DNA from 3 places in the Nocardioides jishulii genome. Region 1 is predicted to be linked to each of the others. Evidence: predicted binding sites of a transcription regulator. Region 1 holds the regulator's gene; each other region holds the start of a gene.

Region 1 (9,719 bases):
GTCTCCGCCGTGATCGCGATGATGCACGACGTCGCCATCGTGGTCGGCCTCTTCGCGTGGCTCGGCAAGCCCATCGACGGCATCTTCCTGGCCGCGGCCATGACCATCATCGGTCTGTCCGTCAACGACACGGTCGTCGTCTTCGACCGCATCCGCGAACGCTGGCGGGGCTCCAAGCCGACCGACACCTTCGCCGCGCAGGCCAACAAGGCGGCGGTGGAGACGCTCCCGCGCACGGTCAACACCGGTCTGGGCACGATGTTCATCCTGGCGGCCCTGGCGATCATCGGTGGCGACTCGCTGCGCGACTTCTCGATCGCCCTGCTGGTCGGTCTGGTCGTCGGTACCTACAGCTCGGTCTTCGTGGCGACGCCACTGGTCACCTACCTGCAGCAGAAGTGGCCGATGGCGAAGGAGAAGGCCCAGAAGGCCACGATCGAGCGCGACGACTCGGGCGCCGTCGTCTGACCCGACGAGGCGTCGGTGCCGGAGTTGTCGGCCTCGCTGGCTAGAGTTCAGCCGGTGCCAGCAGAGTCGCCCGTCCGTGAGGTCCTTGCCGCCGCCGTCGAGGCGTTGGGGGGCAAGGAGCGCACCGGGCAGGTCGAGATGGCCGAGGCCGTCGCGCGGGCGATGACGGAGCAGCAGCACCTCGTCATCCAGGCCGGCACCGGCACCGGGAAGTCGCTCGGCTACCTCGTGCCGAGCCTGCTCAACCACGACCGCGTCGTGGTGGCGACGGCGACCCTGGCCCTGCAGCACCAGCTCGTCGAGCGCGACATCCCGCGGCTCGTCGAGGCGGTCGGCGACCGGCTCGACACGACGTACGCCGTCCTGAAGGGCCGTTCCAACTACGCCTGCCTGCACCGCATCCGTGAGGGCGTGCCCGACGACCAGGGCGTGCTCGTCGACATCCCCGAGGGGTCGATGGGCGCCGAGGTCCTCGCCCTGCGTGGCTGGGCCGAGAAGGAGTCCGAGGCTGGCGGCACGGGCGAGCGCGACCACGCGCCGCGCCACACCGAGCGGGTGTGGCGCCAGGTCAGCGTCAACCACCGCGAGTGCCTGGGGGCCGCACGCTGCGCCTTCGCCCAGGAGTGCTTCGCGGAGCGGGCCAAGGAGAAGGCCGCCAACTCCCACCTCATCGTCACCAACCACTCGCTCCTGGCCATCGACGCCATCGAGGGCGTGCCGATGATCCCCGACTACGACGTCGTGGTCATCGACGAGGCCCACGAGCTCGTCAGCCGCGTCACCCAGGCCGCCACCGACGAGCTCACCGTCGGAGACGTCGAGCGCGCGGCACGTCGTTCGCAGAAGCACGTCGCCGACAAGGGCGACGCCTCGACGGCGGCCGACGACCTGGCCGATGCCGCGGACGCGCTCGCCGACGCCCTGGCCGCCACCTCGGCAGGCCGGATCGAGACGCCGGGGGAGCAGCTCTCCGACGCGCTGGTGCTCGTGCGCGACGCCGCACGGTCGCTGGTCTCCGCCTTCGGCAAGGACGAGGCGGACGGTGACGCCGGGCGTACGCAGGCCAAGGGGTTGGCGCAGGAGGTCTTCGCGACCGCCGAGCGGATGGCCGCCTTCAAGGAGTCGGACGTGCTCTGGCTCAACGAGGCGCGTGAGCGGATCCCGGCCCGACTGGCCGTCGCTCCGCTCCAGGTCTGGGCGCAGATGCGCGAGCGGCTGCTCACCGAGAAGACCGTCATCTTCGCCTCCGCGACCCTGATGCTGGGGGGCGACTTCAACGCGGTCGCCGGCAGCCTCGGGCTCAAGCCGTCGGAGCGCGTGGACACCGGCGCCGGCGAGTCGGCGGCCGACGACGCGCTCCCGTGGCGGGCCCTCGACGTGGGCTCGCCCTTCGACTACGCGCGCCAGGGGATCCTCTACGTGGCCCGCCACCTCCCTGACCCCGGGCGCGACGGCCTGGGCAAGGCCCAGGTCGACGAGATCGTCGACCTGATCGACGCAGCGCAGGGGCGTACGTTGGGCCTCTTCTCGTCCCGTCGCGCCGCGGAGGCAGCCGCCGAGGCGGTCCGGGAGCGCCTGCCCCACCTGACCACGCTGGCCCAGGGCGACGCTCAGCTGCCCGAGCTGTCACGCCAGTTCGTCGAGGACCCGCACACGAACCTCTTCGGGACCCTGACGTTGTGGCAGGGGCTCGACGTGCCCGGCGACACCTGCCAGCTGGTCCTGATCGACCGGATCCCGTTCCCGCGTCCCGACGACCCGCTGATGTCGGCGCGCTCGCGAGCGGCGGACAAGGCGGGTGGCAACGGCTTCATGCAGGTCTCCGCGACCCACGCAGCGCTGCTGCTGGCCCAGGGGGTGGGTCGCCTGATCCGCACCACGGAGGACAAGGGCGTGGTGGCGATCCTCGACCCACGCCTCGCGACGAAGCGCTACGGCAGCTTCCTCAAGGCCAGCCTGCCGCCGATGTGGTCGACGACGGATCCCGCCGTGGTCCGTCAGGCCCTCGGCCGCATCGCGACCGCGGACTGACGGCCTACGGGGTCAGAGGCTGCGCAGGACCGCGGTGACCTTGCCCAGGATGGTGGCGTGCGTGCCGTCGATGGGCTCGTACGCCGCGTTGTGCGGGAGCAGCCACACGTGGCCGTCCTTGCGCTGGAAGGTCTTCACCGTGGCCTCGCCGTCGATCATCGCGGCGACGATGTCGCCGTTGACCGCGTCGGGCTGCTGACGGATGACGACGTAGTCGCCGTTGCAGATGGCGGCGTCGACCATCGAGTCGCCGGAGACCTCGAGCAGGAAGAGCGTGCCCTCGCCCACCAGCTGCTTGGGCAGCGGGAAGACGTCCTCGACGCGCTCCTCAGCCAGGATCGGACCACCGGCCGCGATGCGACCGACCACGGGCACGTACGTCGCCGCAGGGGCGGCGTCGCCGACGCCGGTGGGGTCGAACTCCGACTCGTCGGCGCTGGAGACGGCGCGGGAGGCCGCCATCGACTCCGGCAGGAAGACCTGGAGGGCGCGCGGCCGGTTGGGGTCACGCTTGAGGAAACCCTTCTCCTCCAGCGTCTTGAGCTGGTGGGCCACGCTGCTGGAGCTGGTGAGGCCGACGGCCGTGCCGATCTCGCGCATGCTCGGCGGGTAGCCCCGGGTCTCCAGTGCCTCCTGGATCGTCGTCAGGACCAGCTGCTGCCGGGTGGTGAGGCCCGTCGCGTCAGGAGGGCCGTCGGGCAGGGACACGACCTTGCCGGTGTCGCCGCTGGACTTGGGCATCTGGATCCTCCTGGGTGTTGCGGACTGGCGTGGGCCTCACGCTAGTCGGATCCAGACACCAGTTCAAACATGTGTTCGAACGGCGTGTCACGCCCCCGTCGACGCTGCCGGGCCGTGGAGGTCAGCGGGTGGGGTCCCAGACCCAGGTCACGCAGGTGAACTGCGTCCGGAAGCCGAGCTCGACGTAGGTCGGGTAGGCGCGGGAGTTCGTGATCATGGTGGCTGTCTGGATCCCGATCGAGGCGGCTCGGTTCATCATGGTGGCGCCCAGGGCGCGGCCGATGCCGCGACCGCGGGCCGCAGGCGTGGTGCTGATGTTGGCGAGCATGACGCTGGCGCCTCGCGTGTGCATGGTGCTCGCGCCAAGGACCTCGCCCGTCCGCAGGCTGCGGGCCACGAAGAAGAGGTTGTCGGAGGGGTCGAGGGTGTCGAGGACGCCCAGGGTGACGTCCTGCTGGGCTGCGGGATGCCCCAGCGCCTGGAGGACGGCGCGGCTGGCCGGCTCGATCCCGTCGGGCCAGGCGACGTCGATGAAGACGTCGTCAGGCGTCTCCGGGTCGATGGGGGCGCCGAGCTTGGTGTGCATCGCCGGGTACTCGCGGGCGAGCAGGCCGGCCTGGGCGAGCCTCGCCTCCAGTGCGGGGGTGGTCGTCGACGGCGTGGTGACCCACTGGAAGGGCAGTCCCCGCCGGAAGAAGGGGGCGAGCAGCCCGGGCGCCCGCGTCGCCACGGAGTCGGGGGCGATCCGCGCGTTGGCCACCACGTTGAGCAGCGTGAGTGGTTCCGACGACCAGTAGACGGTCGCGTCGGGCTCGTCGGCCGTCGACAGGGAGGGGGATCGGGAGATCGCGCTCTGCAGCGCCGCGAAGTCGGCCTCGATCGTGTCTGAGGCCGTGGTGAGGAGGTCTCGCATGCGCCAGACGCTAGGGGTGCGTGGCGACCGGTGCATGCCCGAAAAGGGTGACATGGGAGATGGCCCCTCCTGCGCATGCCGAATCAGGTAGATGCCGGGACCCCTCTGGATCGCATCGAACTTTTGTTCGAACGACGCTTGCTTCGTTCGAACATGTGCTCTAACGTCGAACATGTGCTCGATCGAACGTCTGATCGAATCCGCCGGTGGTGCAGGGGTTCAGTTCTCCAAAACTGTCGGCGGCTCCGCATAGACATTCACTCGAGACGCACGCACCACGCACGACCACCACTTCCCCAGGAGGTCTCCATGACCAGCATCGCCACCCACGCCACCATCCCGGCCTCGCCGCTCGGTCAGGTCCGGTTGACCCGTCGGGGCCGTGTCGTCGTCGTGCTGGCCGCCCTGGTCCTTGCGCTGGTCGTCGGCATCGCTCTCAGCGGTGTCTCCTCGGCGAGCGAGGAGGCCGGCGCCGCTCGCGCCACTGAGGTGGTCGTGGTCAACGAGGGCGACACCCTGTGGGGCATCGCCGCCGAAGTCGCCGAGGACGGCGAGGTCCGCTCGATGATCACCGAGATCCGCGAGCTCAACGACCTCGACTCGTCCGTGGTCACCCTGGGCCAGAAGATCCACGTCCCCGTCGCCGGCTGACGTACGCCGTCCTGCTCAGCGAGCTGCGCGTCGGCCGCCGGTCGGTCGTGGCGGTGCCGGTTCGTCGCCCTCGGAGGGGCGCGTGAGGCCGAGTGCAGCGCCCAGGCGGGCAACCAGCATCAACCCGACGAAGAGGCAGGTCGCCGCTCCGGCGCCGGCGAGGGCTAGCAGGGCCCAGGCGCCGGTGTTGCCGCTGCGGGCGCTCGATCCGAACTCGATGGCGGCGTAGACGAGGTAGCCCCACGCGATGACGCACAGGGTGATGCCGCCGGCGTACCCGAGAGCGGCCTTGTCGGGGGTCCGCGACGCAGGCGCCGAACGCCTCGATCCTGCTCGCTTCCCCTGGGCCACGAGCCCCATTCTGACAGGTGACTGGCTGCTGCGCGGCGGGTTCCGGGGCCGTGACCTGCGCAAACGAGCTTGCTCTGCGAGGGCGCCACAACTCGTCGTCCCACTTCCTCGGTTCCGCTTGCCATCTATTGGGGAGGGCGCGTACGGTTACCACAACATCTAGTAGTTACACGGTTGTGGTTTTCCACATCTAGTCCACAGAAGTGGATGATGGATGCACAGCCTGATGCGGTTGTTCCACAGTTGGAGCGGCTTCATCCACAGGGGACGTCACCACGGAGAGGGAACGCCATGCACTGCCCGCACTGCCGGCACAGCGACACCCGGGTCCTCGACTCACGGGTGTCGGAGGACGGCGGCCAGATCCGTCGTCGTCGTGCCTGCACGGACTGCGGCAAGCGCTTCAGCACGGTTGAGCTCATGCAGCTCACGGTGCTCAAGCGTTCGGGTGCCAGCGAGCCCTTCAACCGCGACAAGGCGGTCCAGGGTGTGCGCAAGGCGTGCAAGGGGCGTCCCGTCACCGAGGACCAGCTGGCCTGCCTGGGCCAGGAGGTGGAGATCGCCCTGCGTTCCACCGGTTCTGCCGAGATCCAGGCCCATGAGGTGGGCCTGGCAATCCTGGCCCCCCTCCGCGACCTCGACGAGGTCGCCTACCTCCGGTTCGCCTCCGTCTACCGCGCCTTCGAGAGCGCGGCTGACTTCGAGGCGGAGATCGCCGTCATGCGTGCCGAGCGCAGCGCTGACGTCGTCCCCACCGGATAACCACAGACCGCCCGGTACGCAGTGGGGAAGCTGCGTGCCGGGCTCCAGACGCAAGAACAGACAACGTTGTCAGCAACGAGGAACTGAGGAGTTTCATGCCCGCGAAGACGGTGACCAAGGGGGGATTGAAGATGCAGCGCGTCTTCAGCACCGAGGGAGTCCACCCGTACGACGAGATCACCTGGGAGCGACGCGACGTCGTCCAGACGAACTGGAAGACCGGTGAGACGGTCTTCGAGCAGCGCGGTGTGGAGTACCCCGACTTCTGGAGCGTGAACGCCTCCACGATCGTCACCACCAAGTACTTCCGCGGCGCCGTGGGCTCCGACGTACGTGAGTGGAGCCTCAAGCAGCTGATCGACCGGGTGGTGAAGACCTACACCGCCGCCGGCCTCGAGCACGGCTACTTCGCGACCGACAAGGACGCGCAGGTCTTCGAGGAGGAGCTCACCTGGCTGCTGGCCAACCAGTACTTCTCCTTCAACTCGCCCGTCTGGTTCAACGTCGGCACCTCCTCGCCGCAGCAGGTCTCGGCCTGCTTCATCCTCAGCGTCGACGACTCCATGGACTCGATCCTCAACTGGTACAAGGAAGAGGGCTTCATCTTCAAGGGCGGCTCCGGCGCCGGCCTCAACCTCTCCCGCATCCGTTCGTCGAAGGAACTCCTCTCCTCCGGCGGCACCGCCTCTGGCCCCGTCTCGTTCATGCGCGGCGCCGACGCCTCCGCGGGCACCATCAAGTCCGGTGGCGCCACGCGTCGTGCGGCCAAGATGGTCGTCCTCGACGTCGACCACCCCGACATCGTGGAGTTCGTCGAGACGAAGGCGCGCGAGGAGGACAAGATCCGCGCGCTGCGTGACGCCGGGTTCGACATGGACCTGGGCGGCAAGGACATCACCTCGGTCCAGTACCAGAACGCCAACAACTCGGTCCGCGTCAGCGACGAGTTCATGCGCGCCGTCGAGGAGGGCAAGGAGTTCGGTCTCCGTGCCCGCGACACGGGCGAGGTCATCGAGACCGTCGACGCCCGCGAGCTCTTCCGCAAGATCTCCACGGCTGCGTGGGAGTGCGCCGACCCGGGTCTGCAGTACGACGACACGATCAACGACTGGCACACCAACCCCGAGACCGGCCGCATCACCGCGTCCAACCCCTGCTCGGAGTACATGTCGCTCGACAACTCCTCGTGCAACCTCGCGTCGCTCAACCTGCTGAAGTTCCTCAAGGACGACGAGACGTTCGATGGCGAGCTCTTCGCCAAGGCGGTCGAGGTCATCATCACGGCGATGGACATCTCCATCTGCTTCGCCGACTTCCCGACCGAGTCGATCGGCCAGACCACGGTCGACTACCGCCAGCTCGGCATCGGCTACGCCAACCTCGGCGCCCTGCTCATGGCCATGGGCCTGGGCTACGACTCCGAGGGTGGCCGTGCGATGGCCGCCACCATCACCTCGCTGATGACCGGCCAGTCCTACAAGCGCTCGGCCGAGCTCGCCAAGGTCGTGGGCCCCTACAAGGGCTACGCCCGCAACGCCGAGGCGCACAAGCGCGTCATGCGCAAGCACCAGGCGGCCAACGACCAAGTGCGTACGCTGCACGTCGCCGACGCCCAGGTGCACAAGCTGGCCACCCAGGCGTGGGCCGACGTCATCAAGCTCGGTGAGTCCAACGGCTTCCGCAACGCCCAGGCCTCCGTGCTCGCGCCCACCGGCACCATCGGCTTCATGATGGACTGCGACACCACCGGCATCGAGCCCGACTTCTCGCTCGTGAAGTTCAAGAAGCTCGTCGGCGGCGGCTCCATGCAGATCGTCAACCAGACGATCCCGCGCGCGCTGCGCAAGCTCGGCTACCAGCCGGAGCAGGTCGAGGCGATCGTTGCCTACATCGGCGAGCACGGCCACGTCATCGACGCCCCCGGCCTGAAGACCGAGCACTACGAGATCTTCGACACCGCCATGGGCGCCCGTTCGCTGGCCCCGATGGGTCACGTCCGGATGATGGCGGCCACGCAGCCGTTCCTCTCCGGCGCCATCTCGAAGACGGTCAACCTGCCGGAGACGGCGACCGTCGAGGAGATCGAGGACGTCTACATGCAGTCGTGGAAGCTGGGCCTCAAGGCCACGGCTGTCTACCGCGACAACTGCAAGGTCGGCCAGCCCCTGGCCGACGGTGGCGGCAAGGCCAAGAAGGACGCTGCCGACGCGGCGGCCGCCAAGGCCGAGGCCGCGGGTGAGACCAAGGTCGTCGAGAAGATCGTCTACCGCCCGACCCGCAAGCGCCTGCCGAAGTCGCGCGTCTCGCGTACGACGTCGTTCACCGTCGGTGGAGCCGAGGGCTACATGACCTCCGGTGCCCACGAGGACGGCGAGCTGGGCGAGGTCTTCCTCAAGCTCGGCAAGCAGGGCTCGACCCTGGCCGGTGTGATGGACGCGTTCTCCATCGCCGTCTCGATCGGCCTCCAGTACGGCGTGCCGCTGGAGACCTACGTCTCGAAGTTCACCAACCTGCGCTTCGAGCCGGCCGGTCTGACCGACGACCCCGACGTGCGGATGGCGCAGTCGATCATGGACTACATCTTCCGCCGCCTGGCGCTCGACTACATGGACTTCGAGGAGCGGTCGATGCTCGGCATCTACTCCGCCGAGGAGCGTCAGCGCCACCTCGAGACCGGCTCCTACGAGCCGATCGTCGAGCTCAGCGAGGCCGAGTCGCTCAAGACCGAGCACGCCGAGGTGGTCGACGTCGAGACCAAGGACACCCACGGCTCCGAGGCCCGCGAGGTCCCGGCCCGGCCCGTGGTCGGCGAGGCGCACACCTCCGCCGAGCTCCTGGAGAAGATCACCGGCACCGCGGTCGACTCCCCGCTCTGCATGACCTGCGGCACGAAGATGCGTCCCGCCGGCTCCTGCTACGTCTGCGAGGGCTGCGGCAGCACGTCGGGCTGCAGCTGATGACGTCAGTTCTCCTTCGTCAGTGACGGATTCTCACTGACTGAGCGACAACTCTGAGTGATCTCTGAGCACGCGAAAGAGGCCCGGAACCGAATGGTTCCGGGCCTCTTGGCGTCTGCAGGGAATTCGAGGGCTTCGGGCGAGGTCATAGATCGACGTAGAACGTGGTGTCGTCAGAGACGGTGTGGGCACGTCGATGTACTTGCGCGTAGTCAAACGGCCCAACCGTCACTAGGCTCGCGCCGGCGTCATCGATGTGTGTAGACACTGACGTCGCCAAGACCGCACGGGTATGCGGTGACGTGGACTGCCCCTCGTACGCGCACCGTGTCAAGGAGCGATCCTGAGCGGGGTAAACCGCTGTGGTGTCGCGGTGCTCCTGGCGGCTCTGTCGGTCGGTTGTTCACCCGGGCGCGACAGCTCACCCGCACAAGGGGACGCGCTGAAGGTGTTCGGGCCCCACGTCGCCGCGGTCCGCCCCGGCGTCGCCGGCGCCTCCTTCACCGAAGGCCTCGACGTGGTCCGTCTCCTCGCCGACGACCCCATCACGATCACTGCGATTCGGTCAGTCGGCGGGGATGAGTCCCTGCGCTACGAGGGAGCGCTCATCGCCGGCCCGGACCGGAAGATCGGCGCCGTCCAGATTCTCGACGGGTTTCCTCCCTCAGACCCGGACCTGGGCGACACGACGCCGGCGGAGGGGTACGTCATGACGGACGCCGGCCGCATGGGGTACGAGCTCCTGCTCGGCTACACGTGGGTCGGGGCGGAGAAGACGGCGCGGACAGCGATCGAGGTCCACTACGAGAGGCGCTCCAGGGCCCATGTCCAGACCATCGCCGCGG
Region 2 (9,719 bases), 1.5 Mb from region 1:
GTTGACGTCCTTGATGACGGCGCGGGTGTTGGGGCACCACGTGCCACCGAAGAGGAGCACGAAGCTCTTCGACGCCGCGGCGTCCTTGAGGTTCAGCAGGTGCAGCAGCTCGGGGTAGGTGACCTGCTCCACGCGCCAGCCGTCCGCACCGTCGGCGTCCGTCAGGATGTCGCCCCCGTAGCGGGCGTCGTCCGGGTTGGCCAGGTCGTGCTTGGCGTTCGTGGTCGACTTCCACCACTGGAACTGGCTGAGCTGGTCGATGGCAGCGCCGCCACCGACCGCGCCCACGGCCGCGGTGACGCCGGCGGCCACGTCCTCGCTCCCGGACAAGGCCACCCAGTCCACGATCTTGTCGGCGGCACCGCCGACCTCGTGGTCCTTGTCGTAGACGAAGAAGACGGCGTCGTCGGCGCCGATGGCCGCGGTGGCCCCGGTGCGGTGGTCGAAGGCCGGGTCGTGGGCGTCGTTGACCACGGCGTCGTCGAGCGTGATCGTCACCGACGAGCCGCTGGCCGCCGGCACCGACTTGATCCCGTTGCCGAGGTGCTGGCCCAGGAGGTTGCGCCACGTGTTGCCGAAGACCGTACGCGGGGCCTCGGCGAGGTTGATCCCCTCGGGCTGGCGGGTGTTGAGGTTCTTCACGCCGCTCTGGCCCGACAGGTTGGGGTCGTACCAGTAGATCCGGCTGGCGCCGGCGGCCCGTGCCGCCGCGTCGGCCTGGACGACCTTCTCCTTGAAGCCGGCGTCGGTCACCGAGCCGATGACGTACGCGAACTGTCCCGGCTGCTGGAGCAGCCACTGGAGTCGGTCGTAGGTCACCGTCTCCACGATCGTGGTGGTCGGGAGGCCCAGGGTGTCCTGGAGGTAGGTCTCGTCCACGGCGGTCTGGGCGTTGCGGGCCGGCGCGGCGCTGGCCTGGAGCCCGGTCACCGCCAACGGACTCACGGCGACGGCGAGCCCGGCGGCTGCCGCGGCGAGGCGACGGCGGGTTGAGTGTGCGTTCATCTCAGGTGCTGTTCCTTCGTGTGATGGGCGGATGCAAGGTGCGGAACGTCAGGAGGTCTTCTGGCGACGGCGGCGGCCGAAGACGCCGTAGCCGCCCACCAGGGCCAGGCCGCCCACGAGCAGGCTGGCGAGGATGACGAGCCCGGAGCCGTTGCCGGACTGCGCCGCTGCCTGGGTGTCGTCGTCGGCGGTGGCAGCGACGAACGTCCCGTCGACCGTCTCCACGGACTCGTCGGCGGCTTCGGCCTCGGAGGCGCCCTTACGCTTGGCACGCTTCTCGCCGGGCTCGCCCGACTCGTCCGTCGTGGTGCCGACCGTGGGGTCGTCGGTGGCGGTGCCGGTGGCGGCGTCGGAGCTGCCGGTCCCACCGCTGGGCTGACCTGCGGAGCCGGTGCCCGAGGTGCCGGACGGGCTGGACCCCGAGGAGCCGGACTTGCCCTGGGAGGACCCGCCGCTCTTGCCCGAGGAGGAGCCACCGGTCTTGCCGGTCGAGCCCGAGGAGGAGCCGCCGCTCGGCGCCGGGGTCTCCTCCTTCTTCTCCTTCTGCTTCGCCTGCCACTGCTTGTAGCCGGGGATGCGCTCCCACTCGGTCCACGGGATCGACTGTCCGTCGGCGTAGTTGACGCGGTTGTTGTCGAAGTCGAACCAGGCCCCGGGGATGTAGGAGCACTCCTCGTCGTCGTAGCCGGGGAGGGTGTCACGCCCGTCCTCGTACGTCCGTCCGTCGTCGCCCTTGACGACGATCGGGTGGGGGTTCGAGGCGGGGTTGGTGATCGCGTGCGCGATGGGGGCGAGGAGCACGCTGCCCGCCAGTACGCCCAGCGACGTCAGTGAGGTGGTGAGGATCTTCTTCATGGTTGGCCTTCCGTGAGGAGTGGATGCGGCGATGCGGGGAGACTCAGGTCGCCGGGACGCGGTGGCGCCCCGCTTCCGGCGTGCTGACGGCGACGTCGTACGCGGTGTCACCGGCGCCGTCCTCGACGGTGGCGCTGGCGTGGGCCGCCGGGTCGAACTCCGCCCGACCCTCGAAGATCTCGTCGTCGAGGAGGCCGGTCTGACGGGCCACGACCGTGGCGCTCACCGCGGCTGCGGTGACGTTGGTGGCGGTACGCGCCATGTCGGCGATCGTGCTGATCGGCAGGGTCACGGCCACGAACTCCAGCGGCAGGCCGGCGGCAGCGAAGACGGTCACGGCCGCGACCGTGGCCGCACCCGGAACTCCGGCGGTCCCGACCGAGACCACGACCCCCAGGAGCGCCAGCACCAGGTAGTCCTGGGTCGTGTAGGGGATCCCGTAGGCGTTGATCCCCCACACGGCGATCAGCAGGGGCCAGATCCCGGCGCATCCGGGCATCCCGATCGTGGTGCCCAGCGGTGCAGTGAAGTGGGCGACCTCCGGGTGGACGCCGACCCGACGGGTGAGGACGTCGGTCGTCACCGGCAGCGTGCCGACGCTGCTCTGCGTCGAGAAGGCGGTCAGCTGTGCCGGCAGGACCTTGCGGAAGAAGGCAAGCGGTGAGACGTCCGCGAAGACGCGCAGGAGGACACCGTTGACCAGCCACATGTGGGCGAAGCAGGTGCCCCAGGTCAGGGCGAGCAGTCCGATGAGCGACCAGAACTTGTCCTGGAGGTCGGCGGTGGTGGACACCACGGTCACGGTGAGCGCCACGATCGCGTAGGGCGTGAGGCCGATGACCATGCCCACGGCCTTGAAGATGACGAGCTTGAGGGCTTCGACGCCGTCCCGGAAGGGGCGGACCGAGCGGGAGTCGCGCTCGGCCAGCGAGAGGTAGGCGACCGAGAGCACCACCGAGACCAGGATGATCGGGATGATCTTGTTGCCCGCCAGGTCGCCCACGATGTTGACGGGGAAGAAGTTGACCACGACCTCGCCGAAGTCCTGCACGGAGTTCTCCAGGACCGAGAGCTCCTCTCCCCCGAGCTCCTCGTCGACGCCGAGGCCGGTGCCGACAGCCAGGCCGAGGCCCAGCGCCAGGGCGACGCCGATGGCGTTGCTGAGCAGCAACCAGGCCACCGACCGCAGGCCGATGGTGCGGAGCTTGGCGACGTCACCCAGCGCCGTGATGCTGGAGACGATCGCGACCACGACGAGCGGCGCGACCGAGGCGAGCAGCACGTTGACGTAGATGCGTCCGATCGGCTCGACCCAGTCGGCGTGCTGCCCGGCGACGAGGCCGATCGGGATGCCCGCCACCAGGGCGAGCAGCGTGAGGAGACTGAAGTTGACCCCGCGCCGGCGCAGCAGGCGGATTCCGAGGAAGACGACTGCCACCACGGCGAGCGTCGCGAGATTCTGCCACTCCACTGGACTGTTCCTGTCTATTAATTCGATTGAAGAACTGTTCTTTGAGGGCGCACCGGACGACCGGTCCGGAGCGCCGAGGCGTCAGCCGCAGTGCCGGGCGTCAGCTGCAGGCGCGAGGTGGCCCCGACCAGCGCGCCCACGCCGGCAACGGTCGCGGGTCCGGGTCAGGAAGGTGGTCACTGCCGTACGCCGCAGTCGGCCCGTGGTCGACGAGGTGGCGCAGGGCCTCCACGAGCCGGTCCACGTCCTCGCTCGACGAGCCCAGGCCGAGGCTGGCCCGGACGGCGGTGCGACCACCGTTGAGACGTTGCAGCAACGGGTGCGCGCAGAAGCGTCCGTCGCGGACCCCGATCCCCCACTCGGCGGAGAGGTAGTGCGCCACGGCCTCGGCGGAGTGACCGTCGACGCCGAACGTGACGACGCCGATGGCCTCCGCCTCACCGGGCCACAGCTCCAGGCGCCGCACCCCGGCGACAGCGTCGAGCCCGGCGACGAGCCGCTCGCGCAGGAGACCCTCGTGGCGCTCGAGCGCGCCGTCGGGCAGGCTCCCGATCACCTCGCAGGCGGCGGCGAGGGCCACCGCGCCGACGACGTTGGGCGTGCCGGCCTCGTGGCGCGCAGGCGCAGCAGCCCAGGTGACACCCCCCAGCGACACCTCACGCACCGCGCCCCCGCCGAGCAGGTGGGGCGCGGCCGCGTCCAACCAGTCCCGTCGACCCACCAGGACTCCGGCCCCGTAGGGGGCGTACAGCTTGTGGCCAGAGAGGGCCAGGTAGTCGACGCCCAGGCCGGCCACGTCGATCCGACGATGGGGGGCCCACTGCGCCGCGTCGACGGCGATCCGCGCCCCGTGACGGTGCGCGAGGGCGGCGAGGCGTTGCACCGGCAGGAGCTCACCCGTGACGTTCGAGGCGCCGGTGACCGCCAGCAGCGCCGCGGGGGCCGCGAGCAGCTCGAGCTCGAGGGCGGACAACGTCTCCTCGAGCGTCTCGCGCGCCTCGACGCCGCGCGCCCCCCTCGCCTGCCAGGGCAGCAGGTTGGCATGGTGCTCAAGGTCGAGGTGGACGACCTCACCGGGCACGACGGCGGCCAGCAGGTTGAACGCGTCCGTCGTGTTGCGTACGACCTGGACCACGTCGTCGGGCCGGGCGCCCACGAAGGCAGCGATCACGCGCCGCGACGTCTCGTAGGCCGACGTGCTGACCATGGACGCATAGCCCGAGCCCCGGTGCACGCTGGAGCAGTAGGGAAGGAACTCCGTCACCCGGTCGACCACGGCGCGGAGCGCGGGGGCGCTGGCCGCCAGGTCGAGGTTGACGTAGCGCACCGCACCACCGGTGACCAACGGGCTCACGAGGTCGGAGCCGACAAGCTCGGCGAGCGGCGGGAGCGACGCGACCGCAGGCAGCGGGCGCTCGTCCAGTGTGGCGTGAAGGGACATGCTCTCTCCCAGGTCCGGGGACCCCGCAGGGTCTGCGCTTGCCCGTCCGCGGTTGCGGAGGGACCGTGTCATCACCCGGGGCACCCCGCCGCAGTGGAGGGTTGCCGACTGACCAGCCGGGGCTTCGCATCAGTTCTCGTGACAGGGAGTAATCAACACCTAGTCACTACACTTTGTCAAGTTAACCCGGGCACGTCCCACCTCGGCGGCCGAGCTCGCGCACAATGGCCGCGTGGACATGCTGCGATCAACGACGCTCTTCGCCCTCGCCGCGGTCGCCGAGATCGGCGGCGCCTGGCTGGTCTGGCAGGGCGTGCGCGAGCACCGCGGCTGGCTGTGGATCGGTGCCGGCATCATCGCGCTCGGCATCTACGGCTTCGTCGCCACACTCCAGCCCGACGCAAACTTCGGGCGCATCCTGGCGGCGTACGGCGGCGTCTTCGTGGCCGGGTCGCTGCTCTGGGGCATGGCGGTCGACGGCTTCAAGCCGGACCGGTTCGACGTCGCGGGCGCCCTGATCTGCCTGGTCGGCGTCGCCGTCATCATGTACGCCCCACGCACGGCCTGACCCTTGACCCGCGCCGCCCCGCCGGGCACGGTGGTGGGATCGCGGCCGGTCCACCGTTCGCGCCGGACACGGGAGGCACCATGAGTGCGGTCGACAAGGCTCCAGCCCTCGTGCGCTGGACCCGGCAGCTCGAGGAGGCCACGAGCCTCGACGGCGCGGTCCACGCGATGGAGCCCAAGGTGCGCTTCCTGTTCGCCACGGGCGCACGCGGCTCGTTCCTGCGCGGCGAGTGGCTGGGGCACGCCCTCCACCCATTGCTCACCGACGCCGTCATCGGCTCCTGGACATCGGCGACCGTGCTCGACCTCTTCGGCGGGCGTGAGTCATCCCCCGCGGCGCAGCGACTTGTCGGCGTAGGACTGCTGACCATCGCCCCCACAGCTTGGGCCGGCTGGGCCGAGTGGTCGACGTCCGGGGAACGCGAGAAGCGCGTAGGCCTGGTGCATGCCGGGAGCATCGTGGTCACGTTCGGCGCCTACGCCGGCTCCTGGGTCGCCCGGCGACGCGGTCACCACCGGGCCGGAGCCGCGCTCGCCCTGGGCGGAGCAACCGTTCTGGGCGCCAGCGCCTACCTGGGCGGCCACCTGGCGATCGCGCGTGAGGTCGGGAGCCGTCACCCCGCGTTCGCGGAGGCGGAGACGGATTGAGGGGTGGTTCCATCACCACCCCGCAGCACACCGAACATCCTCAGGATGGGGCATTGTCGATTCGAACGTGCGTTCGATAGAGTCGTCGCAGGTTCTCGCTCAGGGCACCGGGTCACCGCCTCGCGGTGGCATCCGGAGACGGTGGGTCCAGTTGCGAGGGTGACGTGATCGTCCGGCAGGTCCGGGCCTCCAGGAGCAACGACCAGCAGACGCCACAGACGTGGCGTGCCGAGTCGTGGTCGTGGGGAGGTGGGGTCGTGCATCCGGTGAACGTTGTGGCTGCGTCGATCAGCTCGTCGCTGAAGTCGGTGGCCGACGTGAACCCGACCTTCATGCGGACCGACGAGAAGGCGGATGCACTCCTCGCCCTGGCGGACGCGGAGTCGCGCGTGGCCGAGCTGCGGCTGCGGGTCATGGCTGCGGCCGGTGACGTCGCCGAGGGCGAAGGGTTCCGCTCGATCGCGACCTGGCTGGCCCACCACGGGCACGTACGCCGCGGCGACGCCGCCGCAGATCTGCGCTTGGCGACGGCGTTGGACCGGCAGCGGCTCACCCTGGCGCGGGCGGTCCGTGAGGGGCAGGTGTCGATCGCCCAGGCGCGCGTCATCGCAGCGGCGGTGGATGAGCTGCCGTCCCGCGTGGGAGCCGACGTGATCGAGGCAGCCGAGGTGAGGCTGGTGGAGCTCGCCGCTGATCACGACCCCACGGACCTCGCGAGGCTTGGCCGCCGGATCCTCGAAGTCGTCGACCCCGACCGGTTCGAGGACGAAGAAGCCCGCCGGCTGGCTGAGGCCGAGAAGCATGCCCAGGAGCGTCAGCGACTCCGCATCCGTGCGCTGGGCGACGGGACAAGTCGGATCAGCGCGATCGTGCCCGACGCCACCGCCGCGAGGTTGGCGACCTACCTCCACGCCTTCACCAACCCACGGCTGGCCGATGGCGCGGTCCGAAGCAACGCCGCTCAGGACGACACCGGCAACGACCGCGACGCCGACGAGCAGACCGGCTTCGGCGTGCAGGTGTCCCACCCACGCCGCATGGCCGAAGCCTTCGCCCAGCTCCTCGAGGCCCTCGACCCGAAGCGCCTGCCCATCCACGGCGGCGACGCCACCAACGTGACCGTCACGATCACCCTGGACGCCCTGCGCGACGGCATCGGCACCGCGACCCTGGACAACGGAGTCCCCGGCGACGGGTTCGACACCCTCACCGCCGCCCAAGCCCGACGCCTCGCCTGCAACGCCAAGATCATCCCCGCCGTCCTGGGCACCGACTCCGAAGTGCTCGACCTCGGGCGGGCCTCACGACTCTTCAGCAAGGCCCAACGCCGCGCACTCGCCCTGCGCGACCAGACCTGCCGCGCCGAAGGCTGCGACATCCCCGGCACCTGGTCCGAAGCCCACCACCTCGTCCCCTGGTCGCAGGGCGGCGCCACCGATCTCGACAACGCCGCGCTTCTTTGCTCCCACCATCACCACCGAGCCCACGACCCCGGCTACGACACCAGTCGGATGGCCAACGGCGACCTACGGTTCCACCGACGGAGGTAGACCGCGATGCCCCAAGTGATGTCGAGTCCCGACCACGCAGTAGTAGGTCAGAGCTGGCGGATCACCTTCGCCGGGTTGCCCACGGCCAGTACGCCGGCGGGCAGGTCGCTGGCGACCACCGATCCCGCCCCCACCACGGTGTCGTCACCGATCGTGACGCCCGGGCAGACGGTGACGCCGCCGCCGAGCACGACGTTGTCGCCGATGGTCACGGGCTCTGCCCCCTCCCAACCGTCGCGACGCTTCGCGGGGTCGAGCGGGTGCACCGGAGTCAGGAGCTGCACGTTGGGTCCGATCTGCACGCCTTCACCCACGCGGATCGGGGCACGGTCCAGCGCGACGAGGTTGGCATTGACGAACGTGCGTGCCCCCAGGTGGAGGTTACGACCGACGTCGACGTGGACCGGACCACGCACCTCGACGCCCTCACCGAGGCTGCCCAGCAGGTCACGCAGGAGCGCGCGACGCGTCTCCGGATCCTCGCCCGTCGTCTCGTTGAAGAGGTCGGCTCGTTCCTGGCCGCGGGCCAGCGCCACGCGGACGGTGCCGTCGACGACGTACGGCTGTCCGGCGACCATGCGGTCGCGCATCGTCGGGATCAGCGGTGCAGCGGTCTCGGACGTCGAGTCGGTGTGGCGAGCCATGGGGTCAGTCTGCCTCTCCGGCGAGCCAAGCCGTCGTCCAGCCGTCGATCTCCGCGCGCAGGTTCGCCTTCAGCTCGTCCGGGGCGAACGAGGCATCCACCCCCGCGATCGCCAGGTCGGCGACACCACGCTCGTCGAGGTGCAGCATCTCGGCCGCCACCGCGTACTCGCGGTTGAGGTCGGTGTCGAACATCGGCGGGTCGTCGGAGTTGATCGACAGCAGCACCCCGGCGTCGCGGAACGCGCGGAGCGGGTGGGCGGCCAGCGACTCGACCGCCCCGGTGGCGACGTTGGACGTCGGGCAGACCTCCAACGGGATGCGGTGGGCGGCGAGGTACTCCAGGAGCACCGGGTCCTGGGCGGCCGTGGTCCCGTGACCGATCCGTTCGGCGCCGAGCAACCTGATGGCGTCCCACACGGTCTCCGGCCCCGTGGTCTCCCCGGCGTGCGGGACCGAGTGCAGCCCAGCTGCCCTGGCTGCCTCGAAGTGCCGTTGGAACTGGGGGCGCGGTACGCCGATCTCAGGACCACCCAGGCCGAAGCCCACCAGGGCAACCGGTGGGTAGTCCAGCGCGAAGCGCAGCGTCTCGTCGGCAGCGGGTATGCCCGACTCCCCCGGGATGTCGTAGATCCATCGCAGCACGACACCGAACTCGGCCTCGGCCGCGACCCGCCCCTCCTCGATCGCGTCGGTGTAGTCCTCGATCGACATGCCTCGCCCCGCCTCGTGCGGGAGCACCGACGTGTAGGGCGTGCAGGTCAGCTCGGCGTAGCGGACGTTCTGGCGGGCGAGGTCACGGGCGACCTCGTAGGTGAGCATCCGGATGTCCTCCGGCTCCTTCAGCAGGTCCACCACGGCGAGGTAGACCTCGATGAAGTGGGCGAAGTCGCGGAACTCGTAGAACGCCCGAAGCTGGTCGGGGTCGCTCGGGACCGTGCCCGGGTGGCGCTCCGCCAGCTGCTGCACGATCCGCGGTGACGCGGACCCGACGTGGTGCACGTGCAGCTCGACCTTCGGCAGGCCTGCGATGAAGTCGTGGAGTCGTCCGGACGGCTCGGCGAAGGTCATCGAGCGAGTGTGCCAGCCGGTCAGCCACGCTCGCCACTGCGAGACGGGCTGACCGGCTGGAGCCGACTCAGCGGAAGTAGAGCGAGATGGCCAACGGGAGCAAGGCCACCAGCAGCCACCAGGTGAGCGCGGAGGTCTGGTGGAGCAGGCGGGCGCCCACGATCGACAACGCGGTGACGATCATCGAGATGATGGTGAGCACCCAGAAGGCGTCCGGGCGGTCGAGCGTGACCGCGAGGATCAGCAGACCGCCCACGAAGTGCAGGGCAGTGGTGAGCACCAGCACGCTCATGACCCAGCGCTGGACAGTGACGACGTGCATCAGTTCGTGTCCTCCTCTCCCGACCCGCCCGAGGCCTGGGCCAGCTGCTGGATCTGCGTCAGCGCTTCCTGCGGCTCGAGCTGGGTGTCGTTGATGAAGATCGTCGGGGTCCCTCGGAGTCCGCGACGCTCAGCCTCCTGCGTCGCC
Region 3 (9,719 bases), 1.3 Mb from region 1:
CTCCACGAAGAATCCTCAGAACGGCGACGACGACAACTCCGTGAGTCTACCGGGGCAGTCATTCATCGAAGAGAGCCTGCTGTGCCCCGAACGACTCCACCGGTGGGGTGAGCCCGAGGTGCTGCCAGGCAGCGGGCATCGCGACGCGGCCGCGCGGGGTACGAGCGAGCATCCCGTTGCGCACCAGGAAGGGCTCGGCGACCTCCTCCACGGTCTCGCGCTCCTCCCCCACGGCCACGGCCAGGGTCGACACCCCGACCGGTCCCCCGCCGAAGCGACGGCAGAGGACGTCCAGCACGGCGAGGTCGAGACGGTCGAGGCCGAGCTCGTCGACCTCGTACAGCTCGAGCGCCGCACGGGCCACCTTGCGGTCGAGGACGCCGTCGGCGCGCACCTGCGCGTAGTCGCGTACGCGGCGCAGGAGCCGGTTGGCGATCCGTGGCGTGCCGCGCGAGCGTGACGCGATCTCGGCGGCGCCCTCGGAGGTGAGCTCCACCCCGAGCAGGCCTGCCGACCGGCGCACGATCAGGTCGAGCTCACCGGGCTCGTAGTACTCGAGGTGGGCCGTGAAGCCGAAGCGGTCGCGCAGCGGCCCGGGCAGGAGGCCTGCCCGCGTCGTGGCTCCGACCAGCGTGAAGGGCGGGATGTCGAGCGGAATGGCCGTGGCGCCCGGGCCCTTGCCGATGACGACGTCGACCCGGAAGTCCTCCATCGCCATGTAGAGCATCTCCTCGGCGGGTCGCGACATCCGGTGGATCTCGTCGACGAAGAGCACGTCGCCCTCGTTGACACCGCTGAGGATGGCCGCCAGGTCGCCGGCGTGGGTGATCGCGGGACCGCTGGTGAGGCGCAACGGGGTCTGCATCTCGGCAGCCACGATCATCGCCAGCGTGGTCTTGCCCAGGCCGGGCGGGCCGGAGAGGAGCACGTGGTCGGGGGCACGTCCCCGCTGGCGGGCCGCCTCCAGCACGAGGCCGAGCTGGTCGCGCACCCGCACCTGACCGACCACCTCGTCGAGCGTCCGGGGCCGCAGCGCCGCCTCCACGGCGCGGTCGTCGCCGTCCGCCTCGGCCTGCACGAGCGTACGCAGGTACTCCTGCTCGGCGGCCTCGTGCGGGTCGGCGCCCGACCACTCGTCGGAGAAGGCCATGTCAGGCCTTGCCCAGCTTCTGCAGGGCAGCGCGGAGCAGACCACCGACGTCGGTCGGGTCGTTGCCGTCGGCCAGCACCGCGTCGACCGCCTTGTCGGCCTCCTTGACCGACCATCCGAGCCCGACCAGGCCCTGGAGCACCTGCTCACGGCCCGCGTCCGTGGCGGACGGAGCAGGCGACCCGGAAGCGCCCACGGGTGCCCCGATCCGGTCGCGCAGCTCGAGGATGATCCGCTGGGCGCCCTTCTGGCCGATGCCCGGCACCCGGGTCAGTGCCTTCACGTCGTCGTCAGCGATCGCCCGACGGAGCCCGTCGGGCGTCATCACCGCCATCACCGCCTGCGCCAGCTTCGGTCCCACGCCCGACGCGGTCTGGACCATCTCGAAGCAGGCCCGCTCGTCCTCGTCCAGGAACCCGAAGAGCGTCATCGAGTCCTCACGGACCACGAAGCTCGTCGCGAGCTGGGCCTCCTGGCCGTGGCGCAACGAGGCGAGCGTGCCCGGCGAGCAGAGCACCTGCAGACCGATCCCCCCGACCTCGACCACAGCAGAGGTGAGGTTGACACCGGTGACGGTGCCACGGACGTACGAGATCACGGGCGACTCCTCGGGATGCGGCTGGTCGTGACGAGGTGGGTGGCGCGGGTCGTCGGGGAGGCGCTCGGGCGCTGCGCCTCAGCAGCCGCCTGCAACCGGTCCGCGGCCCCGCCGCGCCAGATGTGCGTGATCGCCAGGGCCAGCGCGTCGGCCGCGTCCGCAGGCTTGGGCGGGCTCTCCAGGCGCAGGATCCGCATGACCATCGCCGTCACCTGTGCCTTGTCCGCCCGGCCACTCCCCGAGACCGCGGCCTTGACCTCGCTCGGGGTGTGGAGCGCGACCGGCAGGCCACGTCGGGCCGCGGCGACCAGCGCGATGCCGCTGGCCTGGGCGGTGCCCATGATCGTGCTGGAGTCCGAGCGGGCGAAGATCCGCTCCACGGCGACCGCGTCGGGACGGTACTCGTCGATCCAGGCGTCGATGCCCTTCTCCACGGTGACGAGTCGTTCAGCGACGTGCAGGTGCGCGCTCGTCCGGATGACGCCGACGTCGACCATGGTCAGGGGCCGCCCGATCTCACCGTCGACGACGCCGACACCACAGCGGGTCAGTCCCGGGTCAATTCCCAGCACCCGCATGGCCTGCCTCCTCGTCCTACGTCGGTCCGAACACCTGTTCGCATGAGCACGCTATCCCGTCGGCCGGTCCGGGCGGGGCACGACACGCGCCTCGCACTGTTCGCCCCCCGTTCACCCCGGTCGCACCCTGTCTTCGGCTCGCCACCTGAGTCTCGGGTCTACCGCCGGCGCATCTCGGCGCCCCCTCACCCAGCCCCACGGAGGACTCATGACCAGCCCACACCCCTTGTCCTGCTCGACCGGGCCCACGGCCCGTCCCGCTCCCTCCCCCGCGTCGCCGACTGCCCTGCTGGGGCTGCCGAGCCGCGGGCCGCACGGCTCCCGCAGTGCGATGACCTGCGCCTTCCGGTGTGGCAACGCCTGTGACCAGCCGATCCCCAACGTGTCAGGCAACGAGGAGTTCCACACCGTCGCCGAGCGGGCGATGGCGCGGCGTCAGGTCCTGCGCGGCGGCGTGGCCGCTGCCGCCGTGGGCGTCCTGGCGTTCTCCTCCGCCGCACCCGCTGCGGCGGGTCCGCGCCACCCCCGTCCCCGTCCGGGTCCGGTCGCACGCGCCGGTGCCGGCACGTGGTCCTTCACCCCGGTGCCTCCGAACCGCGCCGACGAGGTCTCCGTGCCCGACGGGTTCACCACCGACCTGCTCATCGCCTGGGGCGACCCTGTCACCCGCGACGCCGCGCGCTTCGACGTCCGGCGTCAGAGCGCCGCGGCGGCGCGCACGCAGTTCGGCTACAACAACGACTACGTCGGGCTCGTGCCGCACCCCCGGCGCAAGGACCGGGCGCTGCTGGTGGTCAACCACGAGTACACCGACGAACCCCTGATGTTCCCCTCAGGCACCCACACCCCCCAGCAGGTCCTGGAGGTCGCGATCGCCAGCCACGGCATGTCCGTCGTCGAGGTGCAGCGCGGGCGTCTCCCGGGCCAGTGGAGCGTCGTACGCCCCCGGTCAGCGCGCCACAACCGCCGTCTGCACGACCGAACGGTCTTCGAGATGACAGGTCCGGCGGCGGGCGACGCACGCCTGCGCACGTCGGGCGACCCCAGCGGTCGCCGAGTCCTGGGCACCTTCAACAACTGCGCCGGCGGGACCACGCCCTGGGGCACGGTGCTCAGCGGCGAGGAGAACTTCAACCAGTACTTCGACGCCAGCGGCGAGCTGGACCCACGCCACGCCGCCTCCTACGCGCGCTACGGCATCACCGGCGCCGGCCGCGGCTGGAGCGCCGTCGACCGACGCTTCGACCTCTCGGTCGAGCCTCACGAGCCCTACCGCTTCGGGTGGGTCGTCGAGGTGGACCCCACCGACCCCACGTCGCGTCCTCGCAAGCACACGATGCTCGGGCGCTTCAAGCACGAGGGAGCCAACGTGACGATTGCCGACAGCGGTCACGTCGTCGCCTACATGGGCGACGACGAGCGTGGGGACTACCTCTACCGCTTCACCTCCCGGTCGACCTACGACCCCCGCCCCTCGGCACGGGCGCGTCGCCACAACCTGACGCTCCTCACCGAGGGCACGCTCTGGGTGGCCCGCCTGGACGGAGACGGCCCCGACGACGGGGTGCACGACGGCACCGGCGAGTGGATCAGGTTGGCCGACGACCGACGTTCCTACGTGCCGGGGATGTCGGTGGCGGAGGTGCTCATCGACACCCGGCTCGCCGCCGACCAGGTCTCCCCCACCCGCATGGACCGCCCCGAGGACGTGGAGGTCAACCCGGTGAACGGACGGGTCTACGCCGCGCTGACCAACAACTCCAACCGCGGTACCAGGAACCCGCCCGACGAGGCGAACCCCGTCTCGTCCTCGTACGTCCGCGCCGCCCTCGGTGCGCCGCTCACTCGCGCCTCCGGCAACCGCAACGGCTACGTGCTGGAGCTCGAGCCGGGACGCGGCGGGCACACCGGCACCACGTTCGCCTGGAACCTGATGCTGGTCTGCGGGGACCCACAGGCGCCCGAGACGTGGTTCGCCGGTTTCCCCAAGCAGCTCGTCAGCCCTATCAGCTGCCCCGACAACGTGGCCTTCGACGCCGTGGGCAACCTGTGGATCTCCACCGACGGCAACGCGTTGGGGTCCAACGACGGGCTCTTCCGGGTGCCGGTCGACGGCTCGCGCCGCGGCCTCGTGGAGCAGTTCCTCACGGTGCCCCTCGGCGCCGAGACCTGCGGCCCCTTCATCGCCCCGGACCAGCAGTCGGTGCTCGTCGCTGTCCAGCACCCGGGAGAGGTCGACGGCGCCACCTTCGAGAGTCCGGCCAGCACGTGGCCCCACACCCACACCTTCCCCCGTCCGGGCGTCGTCGTGGTGCGTCGCGCCTAGGACTCCGAGGCGGTCAGGGGAGGCCGGCGACCCGTCAGTCCTCGAGCTCGGCCATGACCTCGTCGGAGACGTCGACGTTGGAGAAGACGTTCTGCACGTCGTCGAGGTCCTCGATGGCGTCGATCAGCTTGAAGACCTTGGCGGCCGCCTCGGCGTCGACGGGGATGTCCATGCTGGCCACGAACTCCACGTCGGCGGAGTCGTAGTCGATCCCCGCCTCCTGGACGGCCACGCGGACCGCGACCACGTCAGAGGGGTCCGAGACCACCTGGAAGGAGTCACCGTGGTCGTTGACGTCCTCGGCGCCGGCGTCGAGCGTCGCCTCGAGCACGTCGTCCTCGACGATCTCCTTGCCGTCCTGGCTCTTGGGGAGCACGACGACGCCCTTGCGGCCGAAGAGTCGCGAGACCGACCCGGGGTCCGCCATCGTGCCGCCGTTGCGGCTCACCGCGGTGCGGACCTCCATGGCGGCACGGTTCTTGTTGTCCGTGAGGCACTCGACGAGGATGCCGACGCCGCCGGCGCCGTAGACCTCGTACATGATCGTCTCGTAGTTGACGCCGCCACCGTCGAGGCCGCCGCCACGCTTGACGGCCGAGTCGATGTTCTTGTTGGGCACCGACTGCTTCTTGGCCTTCTGGATGGCGTCGAAGAGCGTGGGGTTGCCGGCCGGGTCAGGGCCGCCCATCTTGGCGGCGATCTCGATGTTCTTGATCAGCTTGGCGAACAGCTTGCCGCGCTTGGCATCGATCGCGGCCTTCTTGTGCTTCGTGGTCGCCCACTTGGAGTGGCCTGACATGAGTCCCTCTTCCGTCTCCGTTGGTCTCCGCGCCGCGCTCAGGTCCCGTGCACCAGGTCGAGGAACGACCGGTGGACCCGTGGGTCCCCGCCCACCTCCGGGTGGAACGAGGTGGCCATCAGGGCGCCTTGGCGAACGGCGACGATCCTACCGCTGGCCGCGCCGTCAGGTACTCGCGCCAGCACCTCGACGTCCGCGCCCGCCTCCTCGACCCAGGGCGCGCGGATGAAGACGGCGTGCACAGGGCCCTCGACGCCAGCCATCTCGAGGTCCTGCTCGAAGGAGTCGACCTGACGCCCGAACCCGTTGCGACGCACGGTCACGTCGAGCCCGCCGACGGTCTGCTGGCCCTCCATGGCGTCGACCAGCCGGTCGGCCAGCAGCACCATCCCCGCGCAGGTGCCGAGCACGGGCAGTCCTGACACCACCGCCGTACGCAGCGGCTCGAGCAGCCCGAAGATGCGTGCCAGGTTGACGATCGCAGTCGACTCGCCGCCCGGTAGCACGAGGCCGTCGAGCGCGACGAGCTCGTGCTCGCGGCGTACGCCCACCACGTCGGCGCCGCAGCGAGTGAGCGTCGCGCAGTGCTCGCGGACGTCGCCCTGGAGAGCGAGGACTCCGATCCGGGGCCTGGACATGGGCGCAGCCTAGGCGGCCGTCACCTGCGCAGGGCGACGCTGCCACCAGGTGGCGACCTCCAGGCCGCCCACCACCGGTCGTGACGCAATCCCGTGCCGCTCGAGGCAGCCGGCCACCGCGGCCCCCAGCGGGTCACCCTCGACCTCGACGGGGGCACCGTTGCCGTGCCGGAGACCCACGAGCAGCACTCCGGTGCCGAGGGCGTCGAAGACCGCCTCACGCCCGAACCAGAGAACTCCCCGCAGGGGTGGGGTGCTGGCCTCGACCACCCGGCGCACCTCGGCGAGGTCACCGACGCCCTCGAGCACCGTCACTGAGTGGGAGCGGCACTCGTCGAAAGCGGCCGTCAGTCGGTCGTGGTCGGTCGGGACGCCCCAGGTCCCTGCGTCACGGACCCACTCGCGGTGGGCAGCGAGCAACCATGCCCGCGCCATGATCGCCGGATCAGTGTGCGGCATCTGGAGCCTGACCATCTCGGTGAAGGTCTCCTCCAGCGCCTCGGCGCTGTCGAGCCCTGACCGCACCAGGAGTCGCGCGGTGTCGCGCAGCTCCCGTTCGTCCCGTTCGTCGGCCACGCCTGCTCCGTCCTGGATCGCCTCGATGTCGGCGGCACGATCCTAGGACGGACGCAGTCACCAGCCGCGCTCGGCCAGCCGGTGTCCAACCGGCAGGTCGTCGACGTTGATGCCCACCATCGCCTCACCGAGCCCGCGGGAGATCTTCGCCAGCACGTCGGGGTCGTCGTGGAAGGCGGTGGCCTTCACGATGGCAGCGGCGCGCTCGGCCGGATTGCCCGACTTGAAGATGCCGGAGCCGACGAAGACACCGTCGGCGCCCAGCTGCATCATCATCGCGGCGTCGGCGGGCGTGGCGATGCCACCCGCCGAGAAGAGGACGACCGGGAGCTGGCCACGCTCGGCCACCTCGGCCACCAGGTCGTAGGGCGCCTGGAGCTCCTTCGCGGCCACGTAGAGCTCGTCCTTCGAGCGGCCGGCGAGGCGACGGATCTCGCCCCGGATGGTGCGCATGTGGGTGACGGCGTTGGAGACGTCACCGGTGCCCGCCTCACCCTTGGACCGGATCATCGCCGCCCCTTCGGTGATGCGTCGCAGCGCTTCACCGAGGTTGGTCGCCCCACAGACGAAGGGCACGGCGAACTCCCACTTGTCGATGTGGTGGGAGTAGTCGGCCGGGGTCAGCACCTCGGACTCGTCGACGTAGTCGACGCCGAGGCTCTGCAGCACCTGCGCCTCGACGAAGTGGCCGATGCGGGCCTTCGCCATCACCGGGATCGAGACGGCGTCGATGATGCCGTCGATCATGTCCGGGTCGCTCATCCGGGAGACGCCGCCCTGGGCACGGATGTCGGCGGGCACGCGCTCGAGCGCCATCACCGCCACGGCGCCGGCGTCCTCGGCGATCTTCGCCTGCTCGGGCGTGACCACGTCCATGATCACCCCGCCCTTGAGCATCTCGGCCATGCCGCGCTTCACGCGCATGGTGCCGGTGGTGCTCGCAGCGATGCCCACGGTGGTCTCAGTGGCGTTCTCGGTCATGCGGCGATCCTAGGCTCGCCGAAGGGCACGCTGCGGCCAGAGCTGCCGGCGTGGACTCGGCCGTCGCGCCCGAGGCTCACGCCTCGCCGGGCCGCGGTGAGGGCTCGGTGTCGGCGTCGGTGAAGGCCCGGCCCCCGCCGAAGGTGGCGCCCACCTGCGCCCCTGCCACCACCTCGAAGTCGCTGGGCCTCGTCCGGAGGTGTGCCGTCACCCGGTCCACCGTGGCTGCGTCCTCCCCCGCGACCACCAGGACGTTCCCCGCCCGGCGCCCCCGCCTCGTCGCCGCCTCCAGGTGGACCGAGGCGGTGACGAAGGTGGTGAGGACCCCGGCCAGCACCCGACGGGTCCAGGTGAAGGGGGCCCGGTCGGCCAGGTTGAGCAGCAGCAACCCACCCGGCGCCAGGACCCGACCGGCGTCGGCGAAGAACTCCGCGGTGGCCAGGTCGCCGGGCACCCTGCCGCCAGCGAAGGCGTCGACCAGGACCAGGTCGACGCTGTCGCTCCGCAGTCCGGCCACGCCGGTACGCCCGTCCTGCGGCCGCACCTTGATCCCGCTGCGCGGGGGCAGCGGGAGCTCGGCGCGGACCATCTCGGTCAGCGCCACGTCGGGCTCCAGGACGACCTGCGCGGAGCGCGGCCGGGTGGCGGCCACGTAGCGCGGGAGCGTCAGCCCTGCCCCACCGACGTGGACGATCCGCACCGTGTGCCCGGGCTGGGCGAACCCGTCCAGCACGTCGCCGAGTCGGCGTACGTAGTCGAAGGCGAGGAACGTCGGGTCGTCCAGGTCGACGTAGGACTGTGCCTGGCCGTCGAGGCGCAGCACGAGCGCCGAGTGCCGCTCGGTGGGGACGATCTCGGCGCCGCCGAGCGGGTCGCCCACGGGTTCAGCCCGGAGCGCTGGACACGTCGAGCGCCTGGCGGCGCACGCTCAGGATCCGCTGCAGCACCGTCACGGTGCTCAGCGCGCCCAGCAGGGCCAGGCCCCACGCGAAGACCAGCGGGTCTCCGGCGACCTCGGCCGCGATCGCGGCGAGACCCAGCAGGACCAGCCTGTCGGCCCGCTCCATGATCCCGACCCGTGCGGTGAACCCGACGGACTCGGCCCGGGCTCGGGCGTACGAGGTCGAGACACCGGTGACCAGGCACCACAGGGCCATCGCCTGACCGAAGAGCGAGTCGCCCGGCCCAGCGAAGTAGAGCATCACCGAGCCGAACACGACGGCGTCAGCCACCCGGTCGAGGGTCGAGTCCAGGAAGGCACCGAACGCGCTGGTGCGGCCGCTGAGCCGGGCCATCGTGCCGTCGAGCAGGTCGAAGAGGGCGAAGACCGTGACCAGCACCAGGGCGATCATCAGGTGACCCTGCGGGACCAACCAGAGGGCGGAGGCGCAGGTGAGCACCGTCCCGATCACGGTGATGGCGTCGGGACCGAGCCCGAGGCGCAGCAGCAGGCGGGCGATGGGCGCGATGAGGACCTTCGTCATGAGGCCGCGGAGGTGTTCCAACATGGGGTCGCCAGACTAGCGGTCCGCCAACCGCTCGCAAGCCTCGGCCACGGCAGTCGGCACCCCGGCGACGAACCACTCCACCCCGGCGGCCTCGACCGTACGCGTCGTGCCCCCGAGCGCCTCGACGAGCGCCTGGCCAGGCAGCCGGTCCCATGCGGGGACACTGTGGTGCAGGAAGAGGTCAAGACGTCCCTGCGCGATCGCCGCCAGATCGAGCGAGCCGGATCCGTGGAGCCGGTAGGTGCCCACGCGCTGCACGACCCGTTGCCACGCGTCCCCGACCTCGGTGCCGAAGAACGGCGGGTGCAGGTAGGTCGCGGCGCACGCCTGGGACAGGGACCGGTCGCCCAGGGGCTCCAGGCGTGCGGCGCCCGCGCCCTCTTCACCCACGCTGGAGGTGACACGCACACCCCTCCCGGGGCCGCCCACCAAGGTCTGGCCGTGCGCGGGGTCGTGCACCGCGCCCAGGAGCAGGTCGTCGCCGTGGACCAGGGCGAGTGCCGAGCACCACCACTCGGCACCGCGGACGAAGTTGTAGGTCCCGTCGACAGGATCGATGACCCAG

The links. Region 1 encodes LexA, which represses DNA repair genes until DNA is damaged. Its sites were predicted from a motif close to TCGAACANNTGTTCGA; they were not measured.
Region 2: a site for LexA is predicted at 6,049-6,064, ahead of FCL41_RS04495 (HNH endonuclease signature motif containing protein). Genes of this name have one in related genera too.
Region 3: a site for LexA is predicted at 2,353-2,368, ahead of ruvC (crossover junction endodeoxyribonuclease RuvC). Genes of this name have one in related genera too.

What each region holds. Positions count from the first base shown of each region.
Region 1 is NZ_CP040748.1:2,933,000-2,942,718, reverse strand. Features, by position in the region: gene secD (protein translocase subunit SecD) at 1-468, shown strand, start outside; gene FCL41_RS13955 (ATP-dependent DNA helicase) at 523-2,499, shown strand; gene lexA (transcriptional repressor LexA) at 2,512-3,240, opposite strand; gene FCL41_RS13945 (GNAT family N-acetyltransferase) at 3,362-4,153, opposite strand; gene FCL41_RS17155 (LysM peptidoglycan-binding domain-containing protein) at 4,463-4,804, shown strand; gene FCL41_RS13935 (hypothetical protein) at 4,820-5,155, opposite strand; gene nrdR (transcriptional regulator NrdR) at 5,447-5,917, shown strand; gene FCL41_RS13925 (vitamin B12-dependent ribonucleotide reductase) at 6,013-8,874, shown strand; gene FCL41_RS13920 (hypothetical protein) at 9,323-9,719, shown strand, end outside.
Region 2 is NZ_CP040748.1:933,664-943,382, reverse strand. Features, by position in the region: gene FCL41_RS04525 (Ig-like domain-containing protein) at 1-1,005, opposite strand, end outside; gene FCL41_RS04520 (hypothetical protein) at 1,054-1,860, opposite strand; gene FCL41_RS04515 (dicarboxylate/amino acid:cation symporter) at 1,904-3,331, opposite strand; gene FCL41_RS04510 (aminotransferase class V-fold PLP-dependent enzyme) at 3,432-4,772, opposite strand; SAM riboswitch class IV at 4,802-4,916, opposite strand; gene FCL41_RS04505 (YnfA family protein) at 5,011-5,340, shown strand; gene FCL41_RS04500 (DUF2231 domain-containing protein) at 5,421-5,987, shown strand; gene FCL41_RS04495 (HNH endonuclease signature motif containing protein) at 6,245-7,537, shown strand; gene FCL41_RS17610 (sugar O-acetyltransferase) at 7,585-8,181, opposite strand; gene FCL41_RS04485 (adenosine deaminase) at 8,186-9,250, opposite strand; gene FCL41_RS04480 (hypothetical protein) at 9,318-9,572, opposite strand; gene FCL41_RS04475 (DsbA family protein) at 9,572-9,719, opposite strand, start outside.
Region 3 is NZ_CP040748.1:1,652,731-1,662,449, reverse strand. Features, by position in the region: gene yajC (preprotein translocase subunit YajC) at 1-6, opposite strand, end outside; gene ruvB (Holliday junction branch migration DNA helicase RuvB) at 59-1,150, opposite strand; gene ruvA (Holliday junction branch migration protein RuvA) at 1,152-1,748, opposite strand; gene ruvC (crossover junction endodeoxyribonuclease RuvC) at 1,745-2,317, opposite strand; gene FCL41_RS07760 (PhoX family protein) at 2,535-4,652, shown strand; gene FCL41_RS07755 (YebC/PmpR family DNA-binding transcriptional regulator) at 4,687-5,451, opposite strand; gene pdxT (pyridoxal 5'-phosphate synthase glutaminase subunit PdxT) at 5,490-6,089, opposite strand; gene FCL41_RS07745 (DUF6891 domain-containing protein) at 6,099-6,665, opposite strand; gene pdxS (pyridoxal 5'-phosphate synthase lyase subunit PdxS) at 6,723-7,646, opposite strand; gene FCL41_RS07735 (spermidine synthase) at 7,723-8,526, opposite strand; gene pgsA (phosphatidylinositol phosphate synthase) at 8,531-9,154, opposite strand; gene FCL41_RS07725 (inositol monophosphatase family protein) at 9,167-9,719, opposite strand, start outside.